Regions from separate parts of the Streptomyces sp. NBC_00887 genome, predicted to be linked through region 2. Evidence: riboswitches for the same ligand, from Rfam matches in the RefSeq annotation. Region 2 holds a riboswitch; the other holds the start of a gene.
What was found. Region 2 has a riboswitch for glycine ahead of gcvT (glycine cleavage system aminomethyltransferase GcvT). Riboswitches for the same ligand answer to the same signal wherever they lie in the genome.
Positions count from the first base shown of each region.

Region 1: it holds a riboswitch for glycine, as region 2 does, so the genes downstream of both, gcvP (aminomethyl-transferring glycine dehydrogenase) here and gcvT (glycine cleavage system aminomethyltransferase GcvT) in region 2, are expected to answer to the same signal.

Region 1 covers NZ_CP108788.1:1,216,568-1,221,192, forward strand. The annotation lists gene gcvP (aminomethyl-transferring glycine dehydrogenase) at 1-2,555, opposite strand, end outside; glycine riboswitch at 2,747-2,842, opposite strand; gene OG844_RS05540 (PRC-barrel domain-containing protein) at 2,976-3,347, shown strand; gene OG844_RS05545 (DNA polymerase IV) at 3,269-4,625, opposite strand, start outside.
Region 2 covers NZ_CP108788.1:4,428,185-4,432,809, reverse strand. The annotation lists gene gcvH (glycine cleavage system protein GcvH) at 1-339, opposite strand, end outside; gene gcvT (glycine cleavage system aminomethyltransferase GcvT) at 431-1,561, opposite strand; glycine riboswitch at 1,719-1,816, opposite strand; gene OG844_RS20050 (AAA family ATPase) at 2,005-2,679, shown strand; gene OG844_RS20045 (enhanced serine sensitivity protein SseB) at 2,822-3,589, shown strand; gene OG844_RS20040 (enhanced serine sensitivity protein SseB C-terminal domain-containing protein) at 3,735-4,526, shown strand.

The DNA of each region.
Region 1 (4,625 bases), 3.2 Mb from region 2:
ACCGGGAACGACATCGTCGGCGAGTGGAAGCCGTAGTCGATCAGCCGCTTCGCGACGTCGTCGATGCTGACGCCGGTCGACTTGGAGATCGGGCGCAGGTCCACGATGCACTCGTGTGCGACCAGACCGGCCGGGCCGTTGTACAGGATCGGGAAGTGCGGTTCCAGACGCTTGGCGATGTAGTTGGCCGCGAGTACGGCGACCTGCGTCGCACGCTTCAGTCCCTCGCCGCCCATCAGCCGTACGTACGCCCAGGAGATGGGCAGAATTCCGGCCGAGCCCCACGGTGCCGCCGAGATCGGGCCGACGCCGGTCTCGGGGCCGGCGGCGGGCTGCAGCGGGTGGTTGGGAAGGTACGGCGCCAGGTGCGCGCGGACACCGACCGGGCCGACGCCCGGGCCACCGCCGCCGTGCGGGATGCAGAAGGTCTTGTGCAGGTTCAGGTGCGAGACGTCGCCGCCGAACTTGCCCGGCTTGGCGAGGCCCACCAGCGCGTTGAGGTTGGCGCCGTCGACGTACACCTGGCCGCCCGCGTCGTGCACCTCGCCGCAGATCGCGGCGACGTGCTCCTCGAAGACACCGTGCGTGGACGGGTAGGTGATCATGAGGACCGCGAGTTCGTCACGGTGCTTCTCGATCTTGGCGCGGAGGTCGTCGATGTCGACCTCGCCGTCGTCGGCGGTCTTCACGACGACGACCTTCATGCCCGCCATCACGGCGCTCGCGGCGTTGGTGCCGTGCGCGGAGGACGGGATGAGGCAGACGGTACGCCCCTCGTCGCCGTTCGCCCGGTGGAAGGCACGCACGGCCAGAAGACCGGCGAACTCACCCTGGGAGCCGGCGTTGGGCTGGAGGGAGACGGCGTCGTAGCCGGTGACCTCGGCCAGGCGCTCCTCCAGCTCACGGATGAGGGTGAGGAAGCCCTGTGCCTGCTCGGCCGGCGCGAACGGGTGCAGCGCACCGAATTCGGGCCAGGTGATCGACTCCATCTCGGCGGTGGCGTTGAGCTTCATGGTGCAGGAGCCGAGCGGGATCATGCCGCGGTCCAGCGCGTAGTCGCGGTCGGCGAGCTTGCGCAGGTAGCGCAGCATCGCGGTCTCGGAACGGTGCTGGTGGAAGACCGGGTGGGCGAGGACGGTGTCGGTGCGCAGCAGGTTCCCGGGCAGCGCGTCCTCGGCGTCGGCATCGAGGGCCTCGATGTCGCCGCCGGCTCCGAAGGCGGCCCAGACGGCCGCGATCTGCGCACGGGTGGTGGTCTCGTCGCAGGCGATGGAGACGTGGTCGGCGTCGACGAGCCGCAGGTTCACCCCGCGCTCGCGGGCACCGGCGACCACACCGGTAGCTGCACCGGGAACTCTCACGGTGAGGGTGTCGAAGTAGGCGCCGTGCACCACGTCGATACCGGCGGCCCGCAGACCGTCGGCCAGGATCGTGGCGTACCTGTGGGTGCGCCGCGCGATCGTGCGCAGACCGTCGGGGCCGTGGTAGACGGCGTACATCCCCGCCATCACGGCGAGCAGCACCTGCGCGGTGCAGATGTTGCTGGTGGCCTTCTCCCGGCGGATGTGCTGCTCGCGGGTCTGGAGGGCGAGACGGTAGGCCCTGTTGCCGTCGGCGTCGACGGAGACGCCCACGAGACGGCCGGGCAGGCTGCGCGCGAACTTCTCGCGGACGGCCATGAAGCCGGCGTGCGGTCCGCCGAAGCCCATCGGGACACCGAAGCGCTGCGTGGTCCCGACGGCCACGTCCGCGCCCAGCTCGCCGGGCGAGGTGAGCAGGGTCAGGGCCAGCAGATCGGCCGCGACGGTGACGATCGCGCCGAGCTCGTGTGCGCGGTCGATGACGGGCTTGATGTCACGGACCGCTCCGGAGGCGCCCGGATACTGCAGCAGGACGCCGAAGACGCCGCGCTCGGCGACATCGGCCGGAATTCCGTCGGTGAGGTCGGCGACGACCACCTCGACGCCGGTCGGTTCGGCGCGGGTCCGGATCACGGCGACGGTCTGCGGCAGGGTGTCGGCGTCGACCAGGAAGACGCCGTTCCTGACCTTGCCGACGCGCCGTGCGAGCGCCATCGCCTCGGCAGCCGCCGTGCCCTCGTCGAGGAGGGAGGCACCGGAGGTGGGCAGACCGGTCAGGTCGGCCACCATCGTCTGGAAGTTCAGCAGGGCCTCGAGCCGCCCCTGGGAGATCTCCGGCTGGTAGGGCGTGTACGCCGTGTACCAGGCAGGGTTCTCCATGACGTTGCGCAGGATCACCGGCGGGGTGAACGTGCCGTAGTAGCCGAGCCCGATCATCGGCGCGAGCACCTGATTGCGGTCGGCGAGGCGTCGCAGTTCGGCCAGGACCTCGGCCTCGGTACGGGCAGCCGGAAGATCCAGCGCCTCGGCGCTCTTGATCACGTCCGGCACGGCAGCGGCGGTGAGCTCGTCGAGGGAGCCGTATCCGACCTGGGCGAGCATCTTGGCCTGGGCCTCGGCATCGGGCCCGATGTGGCGCTGCTCGAAGGGAATGCCCTGCTCCAGCTGGGAGAGCGGAGTGCGACGGGGGGTCATGATGGAGGCCTCCTGGTCTCACGACCTGCGAGGGGCACCACGGCGTGGCTGCCCGAACGGCCTCCCCATCTGTCATCTCGACCTGAGAGCTTCACCGGCACGCCCTGAGGCATACCGGCTTTCACCGTCGGTGAGGACGGGGCCCGCCACGGCACGTGCCGTACGGATCCCGTCCTGCTTTCCAGAGTGACCTCGTCCGTGCGGTACGGGGGCCTGAGAGATTCCGGGGAGGAGTTGCTCCTTCGGCGCCTCCGGAATGCTCCGGAGGACTCTCCCGCACAGGGTCAGCAGCCGTGTTCCAGACTACCAGCGGGGCGGCGCCGGCCGTCTCGAGTGGCCGAAGCCCCGGATCTGGCCTTTCGTAGTGCCTGTGGAGCTATTGCGACCACCCTGACCGCAGTGCGACCAGTGGGAGGCACCGTGCAGACCGACATCGATCCGCGCAGCCTGATCGGCCGCAAGGCCTACGACCGCCAAGGCTCCAAGATCGGAACGGTGGACGAGGTCTATCTCGACGACGCCACCGGTGTACCCGAGTGGGCGGCCGTGCGCACCGGACTGTTCACCCGGGACGCCTTCGTACCGCTGGAACCGAGCGAATTCGTCGACGGCACCCTGGTGATCCCCTTCGACCGCGCCCTGATCAAGGACGCCCCCGATTTCGGAGTCGGCCGTCATCTCTCCCCTGAGCAGGAACTGCAGCTCTACCGCCATTACGGGCTGGACTCCGCCGCGCCGGGCGGTACGGGGCCCGACAGGGACTTCGGCAGGCTGGCCGGCCACGAGGAGTAGTCCACGGGGTCCCGCACCAGGGGTAGCGGGTCGGCCGGCCGGAGCTGCGGATCGTCGACACGGAACGTGCGTACCCGGCCCGGCCGCTCCTCCGGCTCCTCGAACCGGACCGTGACACGGCCGACACCGCTGCCCTGCACCCATCCGTGGCCGTGGTCCTCGTGGCGTACGTCGTGGCCTGCGGGCCACCGTCGGCCCGCGAGGCGGTCCGCCCTCTCCTCGGCCGTTTCCTCCGCCGTGACCGGCTCGTCGGGGGCACCGTCGGCCCCGTCCTCCGACTCGTCCGCCACCGCCTGCCGGGCGTCGGCGGCCTGCGCGAAGAGGTCCTCCTGGGTGAAGTCCGCGAGCCCTGTGACACCCACTCCGAGGAGCCGTACGCCACCGGTGGTGTCAACGGCCTCCAGCAACCGCGCCGCGGCTTCTCTGACGACCGTGGGGTCGTCGGTGGGGCCGCGCAGGGTCTCGGAACGCGTGAGCGTGGAGAAGTCGTAGCGGCGCACCTTGAGCACGACGGTCCGCCCCGACCTCCCCGCGCCTCGCAGGCGCTCCACACACCGTCCGGCCAGCCTCTCCACCTCCGTCCTGACCCGGACCCGGTCGTGCAGGTCCACGTCGAAGGTGTCCTCGACCGATACGGACTTCGCGTCCCGTTCCGCGACGACGGGCCGGTCGTCGTGCCCGAGGGCCATGCGGTACAGCGCGACGCCGTGCGCCTTGCCCAGCAGGCGGACGAGCTCTGCCTCCCCGGCCTCGGCCAGGTCCTGGACCACCGTCATCCCCGCGCGCCGCAGATGGTCCCCGGTGGCGGGCCCGACGCCCGGCAGGATCCGCACGGACATGGGAGCGAGCAGTTCGCGCTCCGTACCCGGCTCGATGAGCAGGAGACCGTCCGGTTTCGCCTCCTCCGAGGCGATCTTGGCCAGCATCTTGGAACCGGCCAGACCGACCGAACCGCTGAGTCCGGTGACGCCTCTGATGACCGTGCGCAGCTGCTCACCGATCGCACGGGCCGATGCCGCGTCATCGGCGACCCCGCCGGCCTCCAGGTCGACGAAGGCCTCGTCCAGGCTGAGCGGCTCGACGAGCGGCGAAAGCCGCCCGAGGAGCTCCATCACCTGGTCGCTCACCGTCCGGTAGAGCGCGAACCGCGGCACCAGATAGGCGGCGTTGGGTGCAAGCCGTCTCGCCTGTGCCATGGGCATCGCCGAATGCACTCCGAAGCGCCGGGCCTCGTACGACGCGGTGGCCACCACCCCACGCATTCCCAGTCCGCCCACC
Region 2 (4,625 bases):
CAGGTCCTTCGGCTCCTCCGCGACGCGCACCTTGAACAGCCAGCCGCCCTCGAAGGGGGCGGAGTTCACCAGCGCCGGGTCGTCCACGACGTCCTGGTTGGCCTCGGTGACCTCACCGGTCACCGGCGAGTACAGGTCGCTGACCGACTTGGTCGACTCCAGCTCACCGCAGGTCTCGCCCGCGGTCACCGTGTCACCGACCTCCGGGAGCTGGGCGTAGACGACGTCGCCGAGCGCGTTGGCCGCGAACTCGGTGATACCGACCGTGGCCACACCGTCCTCGAGGGCCGACAGCCACTCGTGCTCCTTGCTGTACCGCAGCTGCTGGGGGTTGCTCATGACCTGAATTCTCCTGTACGCCGGGGAGTGCTGATGAACGGTGGTCTTACGGTGTGAGACGGGACTACGTCACGTGCGGGACGCCCCGTTGTCACTTCTGACGCTTGTAGAAGGGCAGTGCGACGACCTCGTACGCCTCGTGGGTGCCCCGGATGTCTACGCCGACGCCCTCGGTGCCGGGCACGGCGTGCGCCGCGTCCACGTACGCCATGGCGATCGGCTTGCCCAGCGTCGGCGACGGCGCGCCGGACGTGACCTCGCCGATGACCTTGCCGTCGGCAACGACCTGGAAGCCGGCGCGCGGCACCCGGCGGCCCTCGGCCACCAGGCCGACGAGCTTGCGGGGCGGGGCGGTCTCGGCGCGCTCGGCGGCGGCCAGCAGCGCCTCGCGGCCGACGAAGTCGCCCTCCTTCTCGAACTTCACGACCCGGCCCAGGCCCGCGTCGAACGGGGTCAGTGCGGTGGTCAGCTCGTGCCCGTACAGCGGCATGCCCGCCTCCAGGCGCAGCGTGTCGCGGCAGGAGAGGCCACAGGGGATCAGGCCGTGCGGGGCGCCCGCCTCGGTGAGCGCCTTCCACAGCTGCTCGGCGTGCTCGGGGGCGACGAAGAGCTCGAAGCCGTCCTCGCCGGTGTAGCCGGTACGGGCGATGAGCGCGGGAACACCGGCGACGGTGCCGGGCAGGCCCGCGTAGTACTTCAGTCCGTCCAGGTCGGCGTCCGTGACCGACTTCAGGATGGCGGGGGACTCGGGGCCCTGGACGGCGAGCAGCGCGTAGGCGTCGCGGTCGTCGCGCACCTCGGCGTCGAAGTCCCCGGCGCGCGCGGCGAGCGTGTCGAGGACGAGCTGCGCGTTGCCCGCGTTGGCGACGACCAGATACTCGGGGGCCGCGGCCTCGCCGAGGCGGTAGACGATCAGGTCGTCCAGGATCCCGCCGTCCTCGGCGACGATCATCGTGTAGCGGGCCCGGCCCACGCCGACGGTGGCGATGTTGCCCACCAGCGCGAAGTTCAGGAAGGCCGCGGCCTGCGGTCCGGTGACGGTGATCTCGCCCATGTGCGACAGGTCGAAGAGTCCGGCCCGGGTGCGTACGGCGTTGTGCTCGTCGCGCTCACTGGCGTACCGCAGGGGCATGTCCCAGCCCGCGAAGTCGGTCATGGTCGCGCCCAGGGAGCGATGCAGCGCATCGAGGGCGGTGAGACGGGAGGCGGGGGCAGTGCTCATGGGCATGGCTCCAGGGCATGACGACAGAGGATGTTCCCTCCCCATCTGTCATCGGAACCTGAGAGGTTCGCCGAGAGCCCCTGAAAGGGTCAGCCCCTACGGGGGTCGGCTTGCACCTTGGGTGGAGCCGCGTGAACGGCCCGCTTTTCAGATCTGCCTCATCCACGCGGTACGGGGCCTGAGAGATTCAAGGGAGGAACTTGCTCCTTCGGCGCCCGGCGCACACAGTGACCGGGACTCTCCCGCGCGGATTCAAACGGCCGGTATGCAGTTGGCGGGGTCATCATCGCACGCATTGCGCCAGAGTGGGGCGACCGGATCCGCGCAGGCACACCGGGCCGCTCGGGCGCCGACACGTGCCGCCGGAACCGGTTGTCCCGTATTACCTTTTCTTTACACTTCTTGGGCAGGTCAGGTGTGGGTGACTCGGCAGGGGGAGAGCGATGACGTTGCAGCCGTTCGCGACGACCGCAGGGGCAGCGCGCGGTGCGGTGCCCGCGCAGCAGGGTGCCCGCGCTCGGGGGCTCCGGGGCACGCACGCTCCGGTGGTACGTGATCTGCGGGGCAGGAACGGGCTCGGCCCGCGCAGCCTGGACTTCGTGGCGGGTGATGTCGTGGTGGTCTCCGGACTGCCCGGCAGCGGGAAGTCGACGCTGATCCGGCGCGCGGTGCGGGAGCACGCCATCGACTCCCAGGACACCAGGGACCGCTGGGCGGCCTCCCTGCCCGCTTTACTCCCGTACGCCCTCTACCGCCCCCTGGTCCGTGCCGCGCACTACCTCGGGCTGTGGCGGGCGCTGCGCTCGGGCGGATCCGTCGTCGTGCACGACTGCGGAACCCAGGCCTGGGTGCGACGCTGGCTGGCCCGCGAGGCCGGGCGCCGGGACCGCACGCTGCATCTCGTCCTGCTCGACGTCACCCCTCATGTGGCCAGGGCCGGCCAGCGGGAGCGCGGACGGGGCGTCTCCGGATACGCCTTCGCCCGGCACCGCGGTGCGGTCGGGCGGCTGCTGCGCGATACGGAGAGCGGACTGCTGCCGCCCGGTTGCGCGTCCGCGGTGCTGCTCGACCGGGAGGCCGCCACGGCGATCGAACGGATTTCGTTCGCAAACGCATAGACCGGTGAGCTCCGTCCGGCCGTCCGGAATCTGGACGGTCCGGTTGCCCCGGCCTGCGCTGTTCCCCGTGTCACTGCCGTCCGGGCACGGCTCGGACTATGGTTTCTGCCGCACAGCATGGCGAGAAAGGGACACAGACACCGTGGACATTCCGGCCCAGGCCCCCGTCGATCCGCAGCACGGATGGCCGGCCAACGAGCTCGAGGAAGTGCTCAGCGCCTCCCTCGGCGTGCCCGGGGCCGGCGGCCGCCTGGTCGAGGTGCTCGGCCGAAGCCGCGTCTGGGTGCCCCTGCCGAACGGCGGCGGGCCCGACAGCCCCGACCTCGACCTGCCGACGGTCGACATCGGCGGCGCCGCGTTCGTACCGGTGTTCAGCTCCGAGGCCCAGTTCCTGCACTGCGTCGGCGCCCATATCTCGTTCACCGTCGCGCCCGCCCGTGAATTCGCCCGCGGACTGCCCCCGCAGCTCGGCATCGCAGTCAATCCGGGCGGGGCCGTCGGAGTGCCGCTGCCCCCGCCGGCCGTCGCCGAGCTCTGCAGGGCCGGGCGCACCGCGCTGGACGGGCCCTCCGGCGGGCGGGTGCGGCTCTACGAGCCGGACTGGAAGGAGGACCCCGTCGACTTCCTCGCCGCGGTGTCCGGCGAATTCCAGGACATCGGAGTCGTGAGCACCGCGCGCAGGGCGCTGGCCAGCATCGAGGGCGACGACCCCGTCCTCTTCGTCGGCGTCGAGTTCGCTACCTGGGACGGCGCCGGACAGAGCGCCCCGATGGATGCGCTGGGCCGTGCGCTGGGCCGGGTCCAGCTGCCGTGGCCGGTCAATCTGGTCCTGCTCGACGTGGCCCAGGACCCCGTGGGTGACTGGATGCTGGAGAAGGTACGGCCGTTCTACCGGCGCGAGGGGTACTGAGTCAGCTTCGCCCGTGGCGCCAAGCCGGTGTCAGGGGCGGCACATAAGCTGGTTTGATGGCGAGGCCGCACCTGTTGTGCCCGGGTGCGGGACAACAGCACCGCGGCACAACGGGGCAGCGGAACGAAGAGGGGCGGGACCCAGGGTGAGTGCGTCAGGCACCGCGGAGGCCGGGCAGGTCGAGCACATGCTGCGGCAAGTGGCCCCCGGGCGCCCCGACGCCTACGAGGCGCTGCTGCAGGCCCTCACCGACGGCCGGATCTGGATGCTGCTCTGGCACGGCACGGCGGGCTCGCCCGACGCCCAGTACGGCAACATGGAGATCGACGGCCTGGGCTACGCCCCCTGCGTGACCTCCGCCCAGGAGCTCTCGGCCAGCGGCTGGAACAGGTCCCACGAGCTGGTCACAGGCCGCGAGATCGCCCGGTCCCTCTTCCCCGACCGCTGGGGCATCTGGCTCAACCCGCATGCTCCCGGCGGCGGCGTCGGGATCCCCTGGCTGGACCTGCGCCGCATCGCGACAGGCCTCGACCGGATGCCCGCCGGCCCGCTGCAGCTCTCCGAACCCGCCATCGAGATTCCGCAGTTCTACGCCCTTTTGTCACACAATGCCCATCGCACCCCCGCCGTTCGCGCGCTGCGCCGCGCCTGGGTGCAGCCCGCGCTGGGCGCCCCGTACCTCGCGATCGGGCTCGACCTCTACGACACGGGCCGGCCCTCCGTCGACGCGGTCCGCGCGATGATGCAGCAGTCGATCGGCGTGGTCCCCGACGGCCTGCCCGTCTCCACGGTGTCCATGTCCGACGAGTACGACCCGGTCGCCATGTGGCTGCGCGCCAACTCCCGTCCGTTCTACGACCGCGAGGCGCACGCCCCGGCGGGCCCGCCGCCCGCCGCCGCGCCGGGGTACGGCTACCCGCCCTCGCACCTGCGCTGAACCCGCCCCGATTTCGATCGGGTTAACAAGCGCGGGCAGGATGTCCCGTATCTGGGCGGTTTGTTGAGTGTCCGGGTCTCAGGTAGGTATCACCGCTAT